DNA from 3 places in the Rhizobium sp. ERR 1071 genome. Region 3 is predicted to be linked to each of the others. Evidence: predicted binding sites of a transcription regulator. Region 3 holds the regulator's gene; each other region holds the start of a gene.
The links. The regulator LexA, encoded in region 3, represses DNA repair genes until DNA is damaged. The targets are predictions, from matches to a motif close to TGTTCNNNNTGTGTTCNG.
Positions count from the first base shown of each region.

Region 1: the regulator LexA is predicted to act here: its motif matches at 4,386-4,403, upstream of FBZ99_RS13795 (2'-5' RNA ligase family protein).
Region 2: the regulator LexA is predicted to act here: its motif matches at 2,113-2,130, upstream of FBZ99_RS09340 (ATP-dependent helicase).

Region 1 is NZ_VITM01000003.1:742,286-749,734, reverse strand. It holds gene FBZ99_RS13810 (quinone oxidoreductase family protein) at 5-979, opposite strand; gene FBZ99_RS13805 (LysR family transcriptional regulator) at 1,071-1,952, shown strand; gene FBZ99_RS13800 (SulP family inorganic anion transporter) at 2,043-3,686, shown strand; gene FBZ99_RS13795 (2'-5' RNA ligase family protein) at 3,696-4,307, opposite strand; gene FBZ99_RS13790 (methylated-DNA--[protein]-cysteine S-methyltransferase) at 4,809-5,372, shown strand; gene FBZ99_RS13785 (GNAT family N-acetyltransferase) at 5,412-5,960, opposite strand; gene FBZ99_RS13780 (DUF4180 domain-containing protein) at 5,978-6,352, opposite strand; gene FBZ99_RS13775 (hypothetical protein) at 6,517-7,020, opposite strand; gene FBZ99_RS13770 (hypothetical protein) at 7,097-7,441, opposite strand.
Region 2 is NZ_VITM01000002.1:828,708-836,156, forward strand. It holds gene FBZ99_RS09340 (ATP-dependent helicase) at 1-2,060, opposite strand, end outside; gene FBZ99_RS09345 (efflux RND transporter periplasmic adaptor subunit) at 2,424-3,590, shown strand; gene FBZ99_RS09350 (efflux RND transporter permease subunit) at 3,587-6,742, shown strand; gene FBZ99_RS09355 (flagellin N-terminal helical domain-containing protein) at 6,988-7,449, shown strand, end outside.
Region 3 is NZ_VITM01000001.1:439,413-446,861, reverse strand. It holds gene FBZ99_RS02235 (ComEC/Rec2 family competence protein) at 1-2,137, shown strand, start outside; gene lexA (transcriptional repressor LexA) at 2,118-2,840, opposite strand; gene FBZ99_RS02225 (VOC family protein) at 3,260-4,147, shown strand; gene kdsA (3-deoxy-8-phosphooctulonate synthase) at 4,144-4,983, shown strand; gene eno (phosphopyruvate hydratase) at 5,132-6,406, shown strand; gene FBZ99_RS02210 (FtsB family cell division protein) at 6,625-6,936, shown strand; gene pdhA (pyruvate dehydrogenase (acetyl-transferring) E1 component subunit alpha) at 7,094-7,449, shown strand, end outside.

The DNA of each region.
Region 1 (7,449 bases), on a different contig from region 3:
GGCGTCACATCGTCAGGACGACGCTGGCCGTCGTTCGGCCCGCTTCGAGGTCGGCATGAGCTTGGGCGGCATCCTTCAGCTTGTATTCGGCGCCAATCGGGTTGACGAGCCCGTCCTGCAGCGCCGCCATCAGCGCCGTTGTGCCCTGGCGGTAGAGGTCCGGATCGCTGGCATAGGTCAATACGCTCGGGCGCGACAGGCCGATGGCGCGAGGCGCGGTCAGCTCCTCTATCTGGATCGGGGGAATAGGGCCGGCCGGCTGGCCGAGGCTTGCGACCATGCCGAAGGGGCGGACGACCGCAAGTGTTTGCGAGAGCATGGTGCCGCCGATCCCGTCGACGGCAAGATGTACGCCGCGGCGATCGGCTATGCGGCGTGTTTCCTGCCCCCAATCCTCAGATGTATGGAGGAGAACCACGTCGGCTCCGGCCTCATGGGCAAAGCCGGTCTTGGCTTCGGAGCCGACCGTGGCGATGACGTTTGCCCCGATCCGCTTGGCAAGGCGGATGAGGAGCTGGCCGAGGCCGCCGGCGCCGGCATGCACCAGCACCCATTCGCCTGCTTTCACGGGATAGACCTTCTGCAGCACCATTTGCGCCGTCAGCCCGCGCAGCATCGTGCTGCCGGCAGCCCGCTCGCTGACGCCGTCTGGCAATTTCACCAGCCGAGCGGCGGAAAGAGTGCGCACCTCGGCATAGCTGCCGAGGGGATGGCCGATATAGGCGACGCGGTCGCCGACCTTGAGCCCTTCGACTTCCGGGCCGATCGCCTCGATGATGCCGGCGCCTTCGAAGCCGAGCACGCTCTGGCCGGGTGGGAGCGGATAGAGCCCGGAACGGACATAGATGTCGACGAAATTGACGCCGGAAATGCTCTGGCGGATCCGCGCCTGGCCGGGGCCGGGTTCAGTGACTGGTAGATCGACGGCTTTCATGGCTTCGGGTCCGCCGGGACCGGTAATGGCAATCGCTAGGGGCATAGACAAGTCTCCTTTCAGGAGATCTTTGACCATAAGCGTCGACCTGAATAAATTCGGTATGAACTCACCATATCTGTGCAATAATGCACCGATGATTGATTGGCAGGACCTTCACCATTTCGCCGCTCTCGCTCGAACCGGCTCCCTCTCTGCGGCGGCGCGCGAGTTGGGTGTCGACCATGCAACGGTCGGCAGGCGCATTGCGGCGCTGGAACGTGCGCTCGACCTGCGCCTCATCGACCGGCGGCCACGCACCTCGCCCTTGACGGCCGATGGCCGCGCCATCGCCGAACTGGTGGCGGGCATGGAGGAAAATGTCGAGGCCATCAGACGTTATTCGAAGAGCGCCGTCGCCGGCCTTTCCGCCGCGGTCAAGGTCAGTGCGCCGCCATCGATCGCTGCCCACCTTCTCGCTCCGAAGGCGACGCTTTTTCGTGAAGAGCACCCCGATATCACGCTGACCATTGCCGGTGTCACCCGTCGCGCCGCGCTGAATTACGGCGAGGCAGATATCGCCGTTCGCATGACCAGGCCGGAGGAAAGTGACCTCCTGGTGCGCCGCATCGGCGTCATGCGCTTCGGCCTCTACGCCATTCCGAGCGTGGCGCAGGTGCCGGAGAAGGATTGGGTGTTCATCGGTTACGATGCGGCGATGGAGCATCTGACGCAGCAGACCTGGCTGCGCAGCCTATTGGAAGGCCGCCCGATCGTGTTCCGCGCCACCGATGTCTTCGGCCAGCTGGAGGCTGCCCGAACCGGCCTCGGCGTCGTGGCGCTTCCCGCCTTTCTGGGCGATGGCGAGCCGGCATTGGTACGCCTGCCGGTGGCGGTGCCGTCGCCTGCGCGCGACCTCTGGCTCGTGACATATCCGGATCTGCGCCGCTCTCCGGCGATCCGCGCCGTCATGGATTTCGTAGCCGATACCATCGGGCGAAGCTGTCCGTTGCGCAACGGCAGCGATGCCGCAGCGTGACACACTGGTTTTGCTTATCATTTTCCTGTTGCAGACCAGACGCGAATCTCTATCCATAAACGGATGCGCCATCCCTATGGTCGGTGATTGATGACGAAGCTGAGCAGCTGGTTCGTGGTGGACAGGGCGGATCTGGTCGCGGGCATATCGGTTGCCGGACTGATGCTGCCGGAAGCGGTCGCTTACGCAGGCATTGCCGGCCTGCCGCCGCATCGTGCAATCCTCGCCGGCATCGCCGGATGTCTCGTCTATGCCATATTCGGCCGCAGCCGCTTTGCCATCGTCTCTCCCACATCCTCGTCCGCAGCCATTCTCGCAGCCACCTTGGCGGTGGTGCCGGGCGATGCCACGATCAAGGCGGGGCTTGCCACGGTCGCCGTGGCGCTCGCCGGCATTCTCTTCGTCATCGCCGGTGCCTTGCGGCTGGGCGGTATCACCGGTTTCATCTCGCGGCCGGTCCTGCGGGGCTTCGCGCTCGGGCTGGCGATCACCATCATCCTGCATCAGCTGCCGATTCTGGTGGGCGTGCCCGTGCAGGGCTCGAATATCCTGAGCTACGCGGCGGCACTCTTCGGCGCTATTCTGCAGTGGAATCCGATCAGCGTCATAGTCGGCATCGTCGCGTTGGCGGCATTGCTGCTCTTGAAGCGATTGCCGGGCATTCCCGGCGCTTTCCTCGTGCTCGTCGCCGGCATCTTCACCTCCTATCTGTTCGGCTTGGAAGGCCATGGCGTCAAGCTGGTCGGCCCCATCGAGATCCTGCCGCAATGGCCGTCGCTGCCGGACGCCAACTGGACCGCCTATTCGCGGCTGGTACAGTTCACCGTGCCTCTGGTCCTCATCCTCTTTGCTGAGTCCTGGGGAACCATGCGAGCACTCGCCCTGCGTTATGGCGAGACGCTTGAGGTCAATCGCGAGCTTGGAGCGTTGGGCGCCGCCAATATCGCCAGTGCCGTCGTTCAGGGCATGCCAGTCGGCGCCGGTTTTTCCGCAGGCTTCGCCAGTGAGGCGGCTGGCGCGAAGACGCGAGCGACGACCGTTTTCGCTGCAATCGGCCTGGCGATCCTGATTGCCTGTGCGGAACCATTGGTGGCGCTTCTGCCAGAACCGGTGCTCGCCGCCGTCGTGATCGCGGCCCTTACGCATGCGCTTGACCCCAGCCCCATTCTGCGCCTGCTCCGCCTGCATCGCGATTTCTACGTGGCAGTGGGTGCCGCTGTCGGCGTGCTCGCCTTCGGCGTTCTCAATGGCATGCTGCTGGCGATCGCGCTCTCGCTTGCCGCCATGATGCATCGTCTGGCCTCGCCGCATGTCGCCCGTTTGGGGCGGCTCAACAACGGCCATGACTTCGTCGATGTCAGTAGGCATGACGATGCGTCCGAGATACCGGGCATTGCCATCTGGCGCCCCGGCGAAACCCTGTTTTTCGGCAATGCCGATACGATCTTCGGCGAGATATTGTCCGGCAGTCGCAACGAAGCCGGGTTGCAGGCAGCTATTCTCAGCCTGGAAGAAAGCTCCGATATCGACAGTACGGCGATGGATGCCTTGATGGAGTTCGACAGCGCGATGCAGCGAGCCGGCCTCCGCGTCCAGTTCGCCCGTGTGCATGACCGCGTTCGCGATCTCATGACGGTCGCGGGCATGGTCGACGTCGACAAGCGCTGCAGCTTCAGCGTCGATGATGCCGTGGCCGCGGTGATGGCGGCAGTTGAACCTGTTCCGAAACCGTAAGCGCCAGATTCAGAGCAATGGCCAGTGCCAGACATGGCCATGCTCGCCGTCGCCCTGAAAGCTGTTGACCAGCGTGAACGTTTTGACTGTCCAAGCAATCGGCTCTTCCAAAATCACTTCGGGAAGAATGTGGTTGCAATAAAACAGCGTCATGTGGGGTTGGAACGAAGTGGATATGCCGCTTTCAAAGCCCATACTTTGCATTGCAGTATCCAATTCCCGACGGAGTGTCGTTAGCCCCTCGTTTCCCTCCCTACACCAGAGTACATATTGACGGTTGTTGCCGTTGCCGAATGTGCCTGCCCGATCGAATGTCAGGGGAAACGATTTTAAGCAGATGGTTGACCCGGCCTCTAACGCAGCGAAGGTGGCTTCCTCCTGGGAGCGAGAGACAATGTCGATGGGATAGATGGTGGCATGGTAGAGATCATGCTTTCTGGCTGTGCGCATCAATCCATTTCGCCGACTTTGGTCGACGGTCATTTCTGCAGCCAATTTAGCGATTTCCGGGTCCGGCAACGCCGCAAAGTAGAGAGCTTGCCGACGTTTTGGCGGGCTTTTGTCCTTGCGATTAATTGGCGGTTTGCCGAGATCAAATGATAATTGATCGATGTGCTGCATGGCTTCATTCAAAACCGGCTTGGCTTTGCCTCCTTTTTCCCTGATCTCTAAAGCATATGACTCAACGACAAGGATTTCAAGAACAAAACGAGAACAAATGGCAGATTCATAAATCAGAATACCGACATCCTCGTTTCAAAAATGCGATCGAATAAAAGTCCTGTCTGATCTGTTCATTCCAAGCGAGGCTTGCTCTCCATTCTCTCCAACAAGGAATGACCGTCTATGTTTACCAGGGCCATCTTTTCAGCCGTATTTCTCGTCCTCATCGGGCTCAGCATTTCCGCTTGCTCTACGTCGGGAGATCACAATTCCGGCGGCGGCATGACGCTGAACGCGCCTCCGACTGGCGGCGGATATTGATCCCGTTCTGTCAATCGCCCTGAATCCGCTCGGCGGCCGTCAAAACGGTGGCAATTCCCGATCTTTGCAAGAATCGGGTTGAATTCGAGGCTCCCGAGGACGATTTTGATGACAAGTGGAAACACGGGAGCTTTCGTCATGAACGAGACAAGGCAAAATTATCTGATTTTCGAAACCGCCGGCGGCTTCTGCGGCATCGCCTGGAATGATGTCGGCGTGCTGCGCTTTCAATTGCCGACCAAGGATGCGGGCGCGACCGAACGCCTGCTTCTGCGGCGTTTGCCGAACGCGCAGCCCGGCGCGCCGAGCACGGAGATTGCGGGAGTGGTCGCCAAGGTGAAACGCTATTTTGCCGGTGAGGAGATCGACTTTTCCGACGTCACGCTCGATCTCGGCGAGCAGGACGCCTTCTTCAGACAGATCTACGATGCCGCCCGTCAGGTCGCTTGGGGCCATACGACGACCTACGGCACATTGGCCAAGCAGCTTGGAGCAGGGCCGGAAGCCGCGCGCGATGTCGGGCAGGCCATGGCGAAGAACCCGGTGGCGCTGATCATTCCCTGCCATCGCGTTCTGGCGGCTGGCGGCAAGATCGGCGGCTTTTCCGCGCCGGGCGGCTCCAACTCCAAGGCTCGCATGCTGGAGCTGGAAGGCGTTCAGCTGGCGCCGCCGAAGCCGGTGCAGCAGTCGCTGGCGTTTTGAGCCAGTCGATCCGGGTGTGCGGCTAAAGCTGCCCGCCCCCTATTCCTTCGGCTGACGGGCGCGGGAGAACAACAGTGTCTGCTTGTCATTGAGGCGCATTGGCTTCGGATCGCCATAGCCGGCTTTTTCGGCAACACGGATCGAGGCCGCATTGTCGGGCGAGATCAGGCAGACGCTGCGATCAAATCGCGGCTGCTGGTCGAGCCAGGCGACGGCGGCCGCCAGGGCTTCCGTCGCAAAGCCTTTGCCATGCGCCCACGCGGCCAGTGCCCAGCCGGCCTCCGGAATACCCCTGATTGGCGGTTCCATCACCCTGTGAAAGTCGGCAAAGCCGAGATCGCCGACGTAGCGGCCGGAGGATTTTTCGCGGATTGCCCAATAGCCATGCCCGAGCAGCGGCCACAGACCATGATAGGACAGCATCCGCATCCACGACTCCCTGGAAGTGGAGACCACATTGCCGAAAATATGCCTCACGACCAGAGGATCGCTCCACATGCCCGCAAGCGGCTCGAAATCATCGACCGTATGTCCCGTCAGGATAAGCCGTTCGGTCTCAAGTCGCGGCGGAGAAAGCGTTACTTCCATAAAGGCAGACCTTTGAGTTAGCTTTGGGCATTCTGCTGCAGGCGCTCCGCAAGCGCATCCAGATCGGGCAGAAACCAGACCTCGCGACCCCTATTGGATTCATACACGAAATCGCGCAGGGCATTACTGCTCGCGATCCATCCGGAGACGTCGCCGAGAATGACGAGCTGCGAACGATAGTTGACGAATTTCTGGATGATTGCGCCGGCAATGCGGGTTGAGAGCCGGAAAAACTCCTGGCTCAGCCGTGATGTCGGAACGACCACCAGCTGTGCTTCAGCGTCCCATGCAGCGCTGACCCAGTCATTCACATCCCTTTCGCTGGCGAGGAGGGGACCGTCGTCATCGCCGATAACGACTTTTCGGCCGGAGAATTCTTTGACGGTGTACATGCTGGTTCGACTTTGCATTCCATCGAGGGAAAGGTTGTTTGTTGTTGCTCTAAGTTGATAGTGGTTTCAAGGCGTCAGTCACCATCCTTATGCTTCATTGATATCCGCAATTCTTTTTCGGAGATCGGAGCCAAATCCTAGCCTAACGCGTTATCGCCGCTGCGTCATATCACTTGATCTGGTGATCTCATCCGCAATAGGACGATGAAGGCGAGAATGTGACTCACAAGGAGCAGCGGCACGTAAAGCGTCGGTATATAAATGCCTGCGCCGAAGAGACCGGGATTTCCGATTTTCGTTACGCCCATGTAATAGGCATTCAGAAGATCCAGAGTTCCCCAAATGTTGAATATCCAGACAGCCGGAATGGCGATCGGCGACCGCCAGGAAAGGGCGGCCATGGAAGCGAGCGCGAGTATAGCCGAGATGAGATCGCCCCATCCGACCTTGTTGGCAAAATCCGAGCTCAACTGCGGAGATACGAATCCGGATACCAGAAAATTCATCCCCAAGAACCGGAACGCATGGAAAGCAGCAAGAAGTCTTAGAGCCTCATAACGCCGCATTGTGCGAAGCGCTGGCCAGACATAGACATAGGCTATCACCGAACTTGTCAGGAAGGCGCCGGCGACACTTAGAACGAATGGGAGATTGAGTTCCGGTGGCATCTCGGTTTCCTTCGTGTTTATCTTTCTGGTCTGACGGCATCGAAATCAATAAGTGTATTTCGCTGCCTTCGGGCGTTTAGGCATTGGCCAAGAGCAGGCGGAGCGGCAAAAGCGGACCGATCGCGATATATTCGTGATCCATGAGATTTTGCTTGGCCAACGGCAAGCCTTCCATGATTGCGTGAGCGTCGGCGACATCTCTCGAATCCAGCAGGAACACGGCTCCCCGGCCATCGCCTCGCGAATACCATTCGCGTATTTTTCCATCGAGATAGAGCTGCGCGGTCCGCCGGATTTCATCTGGCATGATAGCCATCACCCGCTCGCGTGTGACGCCCGCCTTCACGGTGAGGATGACCATCACTCCGGTGACTACGGGTGAGACGGCTTGCGCTTGAGCAGGGGTTGCGTGATCGTTCATGGAAGTAG
Region 2 (7,449 bases), on a different contig from region 3:
TGAACATGCGTTTCCGGCAGTTCGTCAAGGAAGCGGGAGGGGATCGTCGATTGCCATAGGCCGTGGATGCGGCGGTTGGAGACGAACCAGATGTGGCAGCGGCGCTTGGCGCGCGTGATGCCGACATAGGCGAGGCGGCGCTCTTCCTCGAGGCCGGCGCGCCCGCTTTCGTCGAGCGAGCGCTGATGCGGAAACAAGCCTTCCTCCCAGCCGGGCAGGAACACCGTGTCGAATTCCAGACCCTTGGCAGAGTGCAGCGTCATGATGGAGACGGCGTCGAGATTTTCGTTCTGCTCGGCATCCATAACAAGGGCGACGTGTTCAAGGAAGCCGCGCATGGATTCGAAGCTGTCCATGGAGCGGATGAGTTCCTTGAGGTTTTCAAGCCGCCCCGGCGCTTCTGCCGATTTGTCGTTCTTCCACATGTCCGTATAGCCGGACTCTTCGAGAATCTGCTCGGCAAGCTCAGTATGCGGCGTGTTTTCGAGCAGGCCCTGCCAGCGGCGGAAGGATTGCACGACGTCGAACAGCGCCTTGCGCGCCTTCGGCTTCATCTCATCCGTCTCGATGATGTCGACCGCTGCCGCCAGCATCGGGATATCGCGCACGCGGGCGTAATCATGCAGCGCACGGACAGTGGTGTCGCCGAGACCGCGTTTTGGCGTATTGATGATGCGTTCGAAGGCGAGATCGTCGGCCGGCTGGCAGACGAGGCGGAAATAGGCCATGGCGTCGCGGATTTCGAGGCGCTCGTAGAAGCGCGGGCCGCCGACGACGCGATAGTTCAGGCCGAGCGTCACGAAACGGTCTTCGAACTCGCGCATCTGGAAGGAGGCGCGCACGAGGATGGCGATGTCGTTGAGATTGTGCTTGTTGCGCTGGAGCTGCTCGATCTCTTCGCCGATGGCGCGCGCTTCTTCCTCGGAATCCCAGGAAGCGTGCACCTGCACCTTGATGTCGTCCGGATCGGAGCGGTCGGTGAACAGCGTCTTGCCGAGCCGGCCCTCATTATGGGCGATGAGATGCGCGGCAGCACCGAGAATATGTTCGGTGGAGCGATAGTTGCGCTCGAGCTTGATGACCTTGGCGCCCGGAAAATCCTTCTCGAAGCGGAGGATGTTGTCCACCTCCGCGCCGCGCCAGCCATAGATCGACTGGTCGTCGTCACCGACGCAGCAGACATTCTGCGGCTCGCCCTTCTGTCTCTGCGCCAGCAGGCGTAGCCACATATATTGCGCCGTATTGGTGTCCTGATACTCGTCGACGAGGATGTAGCGGAAGCGCTGGTGATAATCCTTGAGGATATCAGGATTCTGCCGGAACATATTGATCGGATGCAGCAAAAGGTCCCCGAAGTCGCAGGCGTTCAGCGTCTTCAGGCGGTTCTGGTAGGCGGCATAGAGTTCGCGGCCCTTGCCATTGGCAAAAGCGCGGGCATCACCTTCCGGAATATCGGCGGGGCTCAGGCCCTTGTTCTTCCATGTGTCGATCATGCCGGCAAATTGCTTGGCCGGCCAGCGCTTGTCGTCGAGCCCTTCGGCCTGGATCAGTTGCTTGATCAGGCGGACGACATCGTCGGTATCGAGAATGGTGAAGCTCGAGGTGAGGCCGACCAGCTCGGCATGGCGGCGCAACAGCTTGACACCGATCGAGTGGAAGGTGCCGAGCCAGGGCATGCCTTCGACCGCGCCGCCGACCAGCAGCGCGATACGCTCCTTCATCTCGCGGGCTGCCTTGTTGGTGAAGGTGACGGCGAGGATCTGGCTGGGGAAGGCGCGGTTGGTGGACAGGATATGCGCGATGCGCGTCGTGAGCACTCGCGTCTTGCCTGTGCCGGCGCCGGCAAGCACCAGAACGGGGCCGTCGAGCGTTTCCACGGCTTCCGCCTGTTCTGCATTGAGGCCTGAGAGATAATCGGGCCGGCGGCCGCTGTCGCGTGCTGCCATGGCGCGGGCCGCAATGCCGCCGCCAATGCTGCCGGCAGCCGGCGCGGAACGGCGCGGCGCCACGTGCTCCGGCTCCTCGTCAAAGAAGGGAATATCGTCATGTCCAATGGTCATGCCGCCCAATGTAATGATTCTACCCCGAAAGGCAAAAGAAACGGGCCGAAACTAGAACAAAAAGTGCACATTCACAGGGCATAAGACTCGATCGACGGCTGTTTTCATGTGGAAATGGGTCGGCCCATTCACCGGGTAAAACGTCTCGTTGTCCGCACTAAGATTACAACTTTGTCATAATCTGTGGCGAAACTTGCGGCATATGCTCAAAAACACGATATTGCAGCAAATCGGGCACAATCTTGCTTTATGGAGCCGTCCGAGCCGAAATTGACCCCCGGTTAAGTGCGCTGGGTGGATGAGGGGTCACAAAAACCAACGACGCGATTTCATCGCCTCTGACACAACGAGCCGGAGACGTGCATGACCGCCTGGAAGCAGCTTTCCTTGTCTTTTTTCTTGCTGGCAGCTGGCATCGCCGCTGTCGTGGCCTTCATGCCCAGCGCAGCGGGCCTGCTGCAGAAGGTCGGCGTTCCCGAGACTGTCGTGGCCTGGATTGCTCCGCGCGATGGCGCGGCGGACGGAAAGTCGGAGACGCAGGCAAGCTCCGGTGGACGGCGCGGTCAGAACATACCGCTTGTCGTCACCGAGCCTGTGGTCAGCGGTGTTGTTAACGATCGCCTGAGCGCGATCGGTACCGGCGACGCCATCCGTTCGGTCGTCGTCATGCCGCAAGCGGCGGGTACGATCCGGGAAATTCTCATCAAGTCAGGCGACAGAGTGAAGCAGGGGCAGGTGCTGGCGCGTCTCGACGACGACGAGCAGATCATCGCTCGCGGCCAGGCGGAAGTGGCGCTGAAGAGTGCTGTCGAAAAATCCCAGCTCTACCGCAATATCAAATCCACAGTCTCGCGCATGGATGTTTTCGATGCCGAGATCGTGGAGCAGGGCGCAAAGCTAGCGCTGCAATCGGCCGAGCTGGCGCTGAAGCGCCGCGATGTGGTCGCACCGATCGACGGGATTGTCGGTATCGTGCCCGTGGTCGTCGGCGACAATGTGACGACAACGACCAATATCGTGATGCTAGACGACCGCTCGGAAATCCTGGTGGATTACTGGGTGCCGGAGCGCTTCGCCAACACAGTCAAGGTCGACCAGCCGGTGGAAGCGACGTCGGTGGCATTGCCGGGGCGCGTATTTTCGGGCGTTGTCGAGGCAGTCGACAATCGTGTTGACGGCGCAAGCCGGACGCTGCGCGTGCGCGCCCGCATCGATAATGCTTCCGATGTTCTGCGCGCCGGTATGTCCTTCAATGTCGGCATGCGCTTTGCCGGCGAATCCTATCCCTCCGTCGATCCGCTCGCCGTCCAATGGGATGGGGCGGGTGCGCATGTCTGGCGCGTCGTTGACGGCAAGTCCTCGAAGGTGCGCGTCAGCATCGTGCAGCGCAATCCGGATGCGGTGCTGGTCCGTGGCGATCTCCGCAATGGCGATCTCATCGTCATCGAAGGATTGCAGCGCGTGACCGAAGGTGGCGAGGTTCGCTTTGCCCGCGATGTCGCCCAGGCCAAGGAGGTCATCACCCAATGATGACCGATGGCAACGATGTGGCGGATGCCGGCTCGGCAGCGGCCAAGCAATCCTTTACCGCACTCTTCGTGCGCCGGCCGATCCTGGCGCTGGTCTTCAACACGCTGATGGTCGTCGCCGGTCTTGCCGCCTATTTCGGCGTCGAAGTGCGAGAACTGCCCGATGTCGACCGTCCCGTCGTGACCGTCAGGACCGTATTCGATGGCGCATCGCCGCAGACGGTGGATCAGGAGCTGACGAAGATCATCGAAGGGGCGGTTGCCCGCGTCAGCGGCCTGAAGTCGGTTTCCTCCAGTTCCTCCTTCGGTCAGAGCCGGGTAACGCTTGAATTTTCCGACGCGACCGATCTTTCGGTTGCCGCCAATGATGTCCGCGACGCCATCGGTCGCATCACCGAACAATTGCCCGATCAGGCGGATGCGCCTCAGATCGTCAAGGCGGATTCGGATTCGCAGCCGATCATGCGGCTTGCCGTCACCTCGACCACGTTGACGATGGATGACCTGACACAGCTCGTCGACAAGGAGATCACCGACCGGCTGGCTTCGGTCGAGGGCGTCGCCGATGTCGAGCTTTACGGCGATCAGGAGAAGATCTTCCGCATCGATGTCGATCAGGCCGCCCTTGCGAGCCGAGGTCTCACCATCGGCGACCTGACGACGGCGCTTGCGACCGCAGCACTCGATGTACCGGCCGGATCGCTGAAGAGTGCGCGGCAGGATATCGTCGTGCGCGCCACGGCGGCACTACAGACGCCGGAGGATTTCTCCCGGCTGATCATCAAGAACCGCGTGCGGCTTTCCGATGTCGCCACCGTGACGCTCGGACCGAGGGACGGCACGACCGCGCTGCGTTCGAACGGTGTGCAGGGCGTTGGTCTCGGCATCATCCGTCAGGCGCAGTCGAATACCTTGAATATTTCCGAAGGCGTGAAGGCCGTCGTCGCGCAGCTGTCTAAATCGCTGCCCGAGGGTACGCGCATCGTCATCACCAGCGACGATGCCCTGTTCATTCAGGGGGCGATCCACGAGGTCGTGCTGGCGCTCGTCCTGTCGGCGTTGATCGTCACCGCAGTCATCTATCTCTTCCTGCGCGACTGGCGGGCGACGCTGATACCGGTCGTCACCATGCCGGTGGCGCTGATCGGCACGCTTGCCGCGCTCTACATGGTCGGTTTCTCGGTCAATATCCTGACGCTGCTGGCAATCGTGCTTGCGACCGGCCTCGTGGTCGATGACGCCATCGTCGTGCTCGAGAATATCGTGCGGCGCAGGGCGGAGAAGATCGGGCCTCGCGCTGCCGCCGTGCTTGGCACGCGCGAAGTTTTCTTCGCCGTCATTGCGACGACGGCCACGCTTGCTGCCGTGTTCATTCCGCTCTCCTTCCTGCCGGGGCAGGTGGGCGGTCTGTTCCGCGAATTCGGCTTCGTGCTTGCCTTCTCCGTCGGCCTGTCGTCGATCGTGGCGCTGACGCTCTGCCCCATGCTTGCCTCGCGCATGCTGACCAAGGAGATGCGCGAGGAGCATGGCGCGCTCGGGCGTTTCGGCGAGCTTTTCTCCGGTGTCTATCGTCGTACCCTCAAGGCTTGTCTCAATGCGCCTTTCGTCGTCATCGTCTTCTGCGCCGTGTTTTCGGCTGCAGCCGTCCTGGCGTTCATAAACGTCAAGAGCGAGCTGACGCCGAGCGAGGATAGGGCGATGGTCATGCTGCGTCTCACCACGCCGCAAGGCGCAGGCCTCGATTATACCAAGGATCAATTACAGCGCGTCGAAGAGCGGCTGCAGCCGCTGATGGACAGCGGCGACATACGAAATATCTACGCGATTTCAGGCATGAACACCCAGAAGAACAGCGGCTTCATGGTGCTGACGCTGGCCCCCTGGAGCGAGCGCCATCGTACGCAGCAGGATATTGTCACCGATATCAACAAGGCCATGGCAGGCGTGCCGGCTCTTCGCGGCAATGTCATCCAGGCCAACAGCCTGCGCATTCGTGGCGCCGGCAGCGGCGTGCAGATGGCGCTCATCGGCAACAATCACGAAGCGCTGACCGATGCAGCGCTGAAACTCGTGCAGGAACTCGACAAAACCGGCCAATTCGATACGCCGCGGCTGAACAACGAGCCGACACAGGCTCAGGTCTCCGTCACCATCGATCGTGAGCGCGCTTCCGATCTCGGGGTCGACATTTCAGGCCTTTCAGTGGCCTTGCAGTCGCTACTTGAGGGCCGCTCCGTCGTCGACGTATTCGTCGCCGGCGAATCCTATCCGGTGCTTCTGACGTCGACGATGCGGCCGATCGATGATCCCACGGATCTTGAAAACGTCTTCCTGAAGACCGGCGACGGCAAGATCGTGCCGATGTCTGTCATCGCGTCGCTGAAGGAGAATGCGGTTGCGCCGCAGCTGACCCGCGAGCAGCAGCTGGCTTCGGTTGCGATCACCGCCGGGCTCAAGAACGGCATGTCGCTCGGGCAGGCGGTCGAGGAGATCACACGGATCGCGACGCCACTCCTGCCGCCTGGTTCGCGGTTGATGCCGCTCGCCGAAGCGGCGACACTGGAGGAAAATTCCAGCGGCATGGCCCTGACCTTCGGTTTTGCCATCGTCATCATCTTCCTGGTGCTTGCCGCGCAGTTCGAAAGCGTGCTGTCGTCGGTCATCATCATGTCGACGGTGCCGCTCGGCCTTGCCTGTGCCGTCTTTGCGCTCGTCATCACCGGATCGAGCCTCAACATCTACAGCCAGATCGGCCTGGTGCTGCTTGTCGGTGTCATGGCCAAGAACGGCATCCTGATCGTCGAGTTCGCCAATCAGCTTCGCGACAAGGGCGAAAGCGTGCGCGAGGCGATCGAAAAGGCCTGCGCACTGCGTCTGCGCCCGGTCATGATGACGATGATCGCGACCATCCTTGGCGGCGTACCGCTTGTCTTTGCCGAGGGGGCCGGCGCAGAAGCGCGCGTTGCTCTCGGTTGGGTCATTGTGGGCGGCCTTGGGTTTGCGACCCTGGTCACGCTTTACATCACACCCGTCGCCTATCTGCTGATCGCCCGCTTTGCGAAGCCACAGACGCATGAGGAGCAGCGCCTGCATGACGAGATGTCGGATGCGGCGCTGCGCGCGAAGCTCGCCAATCTTCGCGCGGCGGAGTAGGTCGGCACCGGCAGGTTGGTCCGTTGCAGGCGTTGCGCTTATTTATGGTAAATCAGGGGTATCGTTTAGCGCTTTTTTAAGCATGTTTGCTAATCATGTCGGTATGTAACCGCTGGAGCGCAGGTGTTGTTTTGCCTCGCTCCCCGTTCGCCGACACGCTCGGCCCGCGCGCATGAGCGCCCGCGGCAAGGTTCCGATGTCTCCTTGTATTTGTTGCGTATTGTTGCGTCCGGAGTTCATGTGCCGTGAGTATTTTTTCGACCTTCATCAGGGTCAGTCCCTCTGTGAATACAGCACTGGAAGTGCTGAGGGACACCCAGACCAAACTGGGTAATGCCGAGCGACAGATGTCGTCAGGCCTGCGGGTTCAGTCGGCCAGAGACAATGCCACCTACTGGAAAATCTCGACTTTGACGCATACCGACATCGGCGCGATTTCGTCGGTTCAGGATGCGCTCGGTCTCGCCGCCTCGACCGTCAGCACCGCTTCCACGGGTGTCGGTAGCGCGATCGATGTCGTGACCGAGATCAGGACGAAGCTCGTCAGCGCCTATGAGACCAGCGTCGACAAAACGACACTCAACGACGAGATCACCGAGCTCAAGCAGCAGTTGCGCAGCGTTGGGGAGTCGGCGACCTTCAACGGCGTCAACTGGACCGTGCTGCAAGATGGCGCGGACCCGACTGACCCCCATGAGATTCCAGGC
Region 3 (7,449 bases):
GCTCATGCAGGAGGCAGGCAGGCTGTTTCGCCATCTTCTTTTGGCAGGCATGCTCCTTTGCCTGGGCATGGCGCTGGCGCAATGCGAGAGCTGGCGGGTTTCTACCGTCATGCTCGATTCGGCCGTGACCACGACCGTGACCGGTCAGATCGAACGACGGGAATCCTATGACAATGGACGCTGGCGCTATGTCATCCGCGTCGAGGCAACGGAAAAACCTTCCATTCGCCGCGCGCCGCAGCGGGTTACGATCTTCGTGCGCAAGCAGGCGGAACCGTTCGATTTAGGTGATCGGATCCGGGGTAGGGCGCGCCTGACTCCTCCGGCAGGACCAGCATTGACCGGTCTCAATGATTTCGCCTTCAGTTCTTATTTCAACGGTATCGGTGCGAACGGCTTTGCCTACGGAACACCGGAATTACTGTCGCCATCCGGTGATAACGCGGCCGGCTCCTTATTGGATGCGGCCGATATCTGGCTCGCTGGCCTGCGCAACAGCATAGGCGACAGGATCAGGCAAACCTTGCCGGGAGATACCGGCGCCTTTGCCGCAGCGCTTGTCACCGATGAGAGACGCGCAATCTCCAAGGATACGACCGAAGCGCTGAGAATTGCCGGTCTGACCCATATCATTGCAATTTCCGGTCTGAACATGGCGTTGTCGGCCGGCATTTTCTACATCGGCCTACGCTACTTGTTCAGCCTGTTTCCCGGTGTCGCGCAGGCCTGGCCGACCAAGAAGTTCGCAGCCCTCGGCGCGCTTCTCACTGTAACGGCCTATTATCTCATCTCCGGCTTCGGCGTATCCGCCGAGCGTGCCTTCATCATGATGGCGATCATGCTCGTGGCCGTGCTTTTCGATCGGCCATCGATCAGTCTGCGCAACGTCGCACTTTCTGCCATTGTCATTCTTGTACTGTCGCCGTCGCAAGTGCTCGGCCCGAGCTTCCAGATGTCCTATGCCGCAACGCTGGCGCTGGTGTCGGGCTATTCGCTCTGGAAACGGCGGCGGCATCGTGAAAACATCCTGCCGCGCCTTCGTGTACTAAGTCCGCTATTGTTCGTCACACGTTTCTTCGCAGGCGTGACGTCGACCTCGTTCATCGGTGGCGCATCGACCGCTATCTTCTCGATCGAGCATTTTCACCGGTTGGCGACATATGGGCTCGCCGCCAACCTTGCGGCAATGCCCGTCGTTTCTTTCATCGTTATGCCGTTCGGGATGATGGCGATGCTGCTCATGCCGCTCGGTCTCGACGGGCCTTTCTGGAAAGTCACCGGAGAGGGACTGGAACTCGTTATCATGATCGCAAGAACCGTAGCTGGTTGGGGAGGTGACATTACCTTCGGTCGCCAGCCGGCCTGGCTGATGCCCACATTCATTATCGGCTTCCTGATCATGAGCATATTGCGGACCCGGCTTCGCCATCTGGGCCTGCTATTATCGCTCTTGTCCATGGGCTTGGCGGCATTCGGATCTGGCGTACCGAAACCCGACCTGATGATCTCCGAAGATGGCGTCCTGGTCGCATTGCGCCAGGACGATATACTCGCGACCAATCGCGAGAGACCGCAGGCCTTCATTTTCGAACAATGGCAAAAGGCACTGGTTGCGGCGGACCATCAGCCTCCGACCATGCTCCCGGCTGACAGCCGACTTCCACAAATCGGCAAGGCAGATCGTTATAAGCGATTGAACAGTGAAGAACAGAAGGCGGTCCGTATCGCAATGGAAGAAGCCTTGGACCGCACCATGCAAGGCAGTTTCGCCTGCCAGAAAGGAGCATGGTGCGCGGCCATGCTTGAAAACGGCGCGATATTGGTCACTATCGAAAACGCGGCCTACCTGCCTGCGGCTTGCGACACGGGGAACATTATCGTGACGCCAATCCGGCTACGGCTCGACCATTGCCGTTCCGGAGCGATGCTCATAACCGGTGCGACATTGCGCAAAACCGGCTCCATCGAAATGGTGCTTACCGGAGACAAGCCCATCCTCTCAACCGCATTCGAGAACCCGCAGCGTCCCTGGACCAGGCATCGAACCTACGATTGGCGCACCGGCAAATTCGACGCGCCAATTGCGCCCACGTCACCCGCCATCGACAATTCACCGGTCAGTGATAGCGGCGAATAAGGCCAACGAGCTTGCCTTGGACCTTCACGCGATCCGGTCCGAAGATGCGGGTTTCGTATGCCGGGTTTGCAGCCTCAAGCGCGATGGAAGCACCCTTGCGACGGAAGCGCTTCAGTGTCGCCTCTTCGTCATCGACCAGCGCCACGACGATGTCGCCGGGATTGGCCGTCGTCGAATTGCGGATGATGACCGTATCGCCGTCGAAGATGCCGGCATCGATCATCGAATCCCCACGAACTTCAAGCGCATAATGTTCGCCGGAGCCGAGCATGTCGGCGGGAACAGTGATGTCGTGCGTATTGTTCTGGATGGCAGAAATCGGAACACCGGCAGCGATCCGGCCCATTACGGGCACCGACGCCGAGCCATTGTGATCGTCATTTGCCACCTTCGACGGAGCGGGCGGGGCAACGGGCTGCGGCTTTCCGAGGCTGCCTTCGATAACGCTCGGAGAAAAGCCGCGGCGCTGCTGCAGGCTCGGATTATAGGCGTCGGGAAGCTTGATGACTTCGAGCGCTCTGGCCCGGTTCGGCAGCCGGCGGATAAAGCCCCGCTCCTCCAGCGCCGTGATCAGGCGATGAATACCGGATTTCGATGCCAGATCCAATGCATCCTTCATCTCGTCGAAGGATGGTGGAACACCGGATTCCTTCATGCGTTCGTGAATGAAGAGAAGCAGTTCCTGCTGCTTGCGCGTCAACATCGTCTTGGAACCCCAGAATCAAGAAAAGCTGCGAAACAAATCCAGAACGGACACTATATGTTCCATATGTGTTCCGCAAGTACTTAAATTTCGGTAAAGCCTTGTGAGGTCAGTTAAATAATTGCCATTTGCGAATGGATCGGCTCGGAACATCGGCGCGCTATGTCTCCGTTAACTTACGGAAAAATAAGAAAAATGCCGCTCTACTCGCTTCCGCGACTTTGTCGTTCAGCCCGTGCGCCGAGCATTTGGATGAACGTGCCGCGCGGCTGCATGAGCCAGCCATGGCAGAGAATCAGCAATCACGTTTGCGAGATTGCCTTCGATCCATGTCGTGTGCTCCGGGTGTTCCATGCTTCCATCTTGAATTGCGCGGGGGATGGGCGCAAATCTGCTTCGGCAAGCAAACAGGAGAAGCCATGATTTCGTCTCCGCATCCGCTGGATCATCTCGTGCTGCCGACCGTCGATATCGCTTTGGCACGCGAGCGCCTCGGCAAGCTCGGTTTTACAGTGGCTCCAGATGCGCGCCATCCCTTTGGCACGCAGAATGCCTGCGTCTTCCTTGCCGATAAAACCTATCTCGAACCTCTGGGCGTCGCGTCTGCGGAGCAGTGCGAGAAGAGCATCATGGATGGCAATGTTTTTGTTGCCCGCGATCAAGCCTATCGCTTCCGGGTGGGCGAAAATGGCTTTTCGGCAGTGGTGTTCGGTACGGATGATGCGGTGGCGGATGATAAGCGTTTCAAAGCGGCTGCGATTTCGGCGGGGCGAATGCTGGATTTCTCCCGTCCGATGAAGATGCCGGATGGAACGGAAACCACGGCCGGTTTTCGTCTTGCCTTCGCCGCCGATCTGCGCGCGCCGGATTTTCTCGCTTTCTGCTGTCAGCGCATCAATCCGCTGCCGGCTGACCGCAGTGTGCTCGAGCGTCACGAAAACGGCGTGACTGGTATCGCGCGGGTAGCGCTTTGCGCGCCGAAGCCGGCGGCCTATCGCGGCTTCTTCGAGGAGCTTGTCGGTGGCCCGCGCATTATGGAGCATTCCTTTGGCCTGACGATCAAGGCTGCCAATGCCGATCTGGAGATTTTGACGCCGGAAGGAATGGAGGCATTCTATGATCTACCTGTTCGCACGAATGATCCGGGGCTCAGAGCACGTGCAATCCTTTTCAAAACGCGCGATCTTTCCGTGACATCGTCGCATTTCACTGCTAACGGCGTCACCTATACGCGTAAGAACAATCGTCTATTGGCGAGGTTGGCACCCGGTCAGGGCGCATTGTTCGCCTTTGAGGAGATAATATGAGCACGAATTCGGAAGTCACCGTCGGCGAGGGTGCCTCCAAGGTCCTCTTTTCCAATACTGCAAAGCTGTCGCTGATTGCCGGCCCCTGCCAGATGGAAAGCCGCGACCATGCGTTCATGGTTGCCGGCGTCCTGAAGGAACTCTGCGGCAAGCTGGGCATCGGCCTTGTCTACAAGTCCTCCTTCGACAAGGCGAACCGCACATCGCTGTCAGGCAAGCGTGGCATCGGCCTGGAAAAGGCGCTGGAAGTCTTTGAAGACCTGAAGAAGGAATATGGCTTTCCGGTTCTGACCGATATCCATACGGAAGAGCAGTGCGCCATCGTTTCCAAGACGGTCGATATCCTGCAGATCCCTGCTTTTCTGTCGCGCCAGACCGATCTTTTGGTTGCAGCCGCCAAGACCGGCCGCGTGGTCAACGTCAAGAAAGGCCAGTTCTTGGCGCCGTGGGACATGAAGAACGTGCTTGCCAAGCTGAACGACAGCGGCAACCCGAATATTCTTCTCTGCGAGCGCGGTGCCTCCTTCGGCTACAACACGCTGGTCTCGGATATGCGCTCGCTGCCGATCATGGCGGCGATGGGCGCGCCCGTCATCTTCGATGCGACCCATTCCGTGCAGCAGCCTGGCGGGCAGGGCGGCTCGACCGGCGGCGACCGCCGCTTCGTCGAGACGCTGGCGCGCGCGGCCGTCGCTGTCGGCGTTGCCGGTCTCTTCGTGGAGACGCATGAGGATCCCGACAATGCACCGTCCGACGGCCCAAACATGGTCTATTTGAAGGATATGCCACGGCTTCTGGAGAAGCTGCTGGCCTTCGACGCCATTGCCAAGGCTTGAAACGTAGCCGGCATTCAACAGGCTGACATGAATTTACGTTACGGGCCTGCAGGAGTGCCAAATCGCGGCGCGGATCGCCATTGTAATTTCCGCGCCTTCGATTAAGACGATTTAAATCGATTTATAAACCAGCGAGCAGGAAGCTATCATGACCGCAATCACCGACATTATCGCCCGCGAGATACTCGACAGCCGTGGCAATCCGACTGTCGAAGTCGATGTCTACCTCGAAGATGGCAGCTTGGGCCGCGCGGCGGTTCCGTCGGGCGCATCGACCGGCGCGCATGAAGCCGTCGAGCTTCGCGACGGCGGCAAGCGCTACCATGGCAAGGGTGTCGAGAAGGCCGTCGAAGCCGTCAATTCGGAAATCTTCGACGCCATCGGCGGCATGGACGCCGAAAACCAGATCCAGCTCGACAACATCATGATCGAGCTTGACGGCACGCCGAACAAGTCGCGCCTTGGTGCAAACGCTATCCTCGGCGTCTCGCTGGCCGTCGCCAAGGCTGCTGCCCAGAGCGCCAACCTGCCGCTCTACCGCTATGTCGGCGGCGCTCACGCCCGTCTGCTGCCGGTCCCGATGATGAACATCATCAACGGCGGTGCTCACGCCGATAACCCGATCGACTTCCAGGAATTCATGATCCTGCCGATCGGTGCAGATTCGATCCGCGAAGCCGTCCGTATGGGTTCGGAAGTCTTCCACGTTCTGAAGAAGGAACTGGCATCGCAGGGCCATAACACCAACGTCGGTGACGAAGGCGGTTTCGCACCCGGCCTTTCCAGCGCGCCGGCAGCTCTCGACTTCATCATGAAATCAATCGAAAAGGCGGGCTATAAGCCGGGCGACGAAATCGCTCTCGGCCTCGATTGCGCCTCGACCGAATTCTTCAAGGACGGTAAGTACGTTCTCGAAGGCGAAGGCCGCACGCTGGAATCCGGCGCCATGGCTGAATACCTCGCAGAACTCGCAGCCAAGTACCCGATCGTATCGATCGAAGACGGCATGGCTGAAGACGACTGGGAAGGCTGGAAGACCCTGACTGACCTGATCGGCAAGAAGACCCAGCTCGTCGGCGACGACCTGTTCGTCACCAACTCCGCTCGCCTGCGCGACGGTATCCGCATGGGCGTTGCCAACTCGATCCTCGTCAAGGTCAACCAGATCGGCTCGCTGACCGAAACTCTCGACGCCGTCGAAACCGCACACAAGGCCAACTACACCGCCGTCATGTCGCACCGCTCGGGCGAAACGGAAGATTCCACGATCGCCGATCTCGCCGTTGCCACCAACTGCGGCCAGATCAAGACCGGCTCGCTGTCGCGTTCCGACCGTCTTGCCAAGTACAACCAGCTCATCCGCATCGAGGAAGCGCTCGGCCCACAGGCAAAATATGCCGGCCGCTCCATCCTTCGTGGCTGATATCTGACCTGTAGGATCCATCCGGATCCACGGCAAAATTATTACTTGGATTGAACCGCGCCTTCGGGCGCGGTTTTTTGTTGGTCCCGACTGTTAGAGTCAACGGACGGTTAATCTCTACGGGTTAAATTAGCTCTAGGTATTTGATTTGATGTGATCTTGTTCGAAGCGCATTGGCTTTGGGGAGATCGCGTAAAGCCAGAGCGTGACGAGCGAGTATGTGGACAAAGTATCATAAGAAGAGAAGGTTCGGCCGTCTCATCCTTCCCGCCATCACCATCGCTTTCGTGAGCTACTTCGGTTATCATTGCATTCATGGTGATTACGGCCTGAAGGCGACCGAAGTTTTCGAGCAGCGCCGCCTCGACCGCGCCAAGGAATTGGCTGATCTCGTCGCCAAGCGCGAACACCTTGAAAAGGAGGTCGCGCTGTTGAGTGACGGCTCTCTGGATAAGGATATGCTCGATCAGTATGCACGCTATCAGTTGACCTATTCCAAAGCGAACGAGATCGTCATCTTCAACAAATAGCCATAATTAACCGAATTTCGGTTAATCGCGTTTTTGTAAGTTATATCAATGACTTGCGAAGAATATGAGCCATGCAATTATAGCATTGCTGTGGCGGGCAATCTTCCCTATGTTACGCCTCACCATAAAACGAGGCTACTCACACAGGGAGGGTTGAATGGCGCCGCGAAAAAACGCGACCGTTTCCAGCCGTAAGACAGCATCAAGGCCTGCCAAGGAAACCAATGGCGGCCCGATCGCAGATTTCGATCGTGATGCGGAGCTCAAGGCTTATCGTGAGATGCTCCTGATCCGCCGCTTTGAAGAGAAGGCCGGCCAGCTTTACGGCATGGGCTTCATCGGCGGCTTCTGTCACCTTTACATCGGCCAGGAAGCTGTCGTCGTCGGCATGCAGATGGCGCTGAAGGATGGCGATCAGGTCATCACCGGCTATCGCGACCACGGCCATATGCTGGCGACCGGCATGAGCGCCCGTGGCGTCATGGCCGAGCTCACCGGACGCCAGGGCGGCTA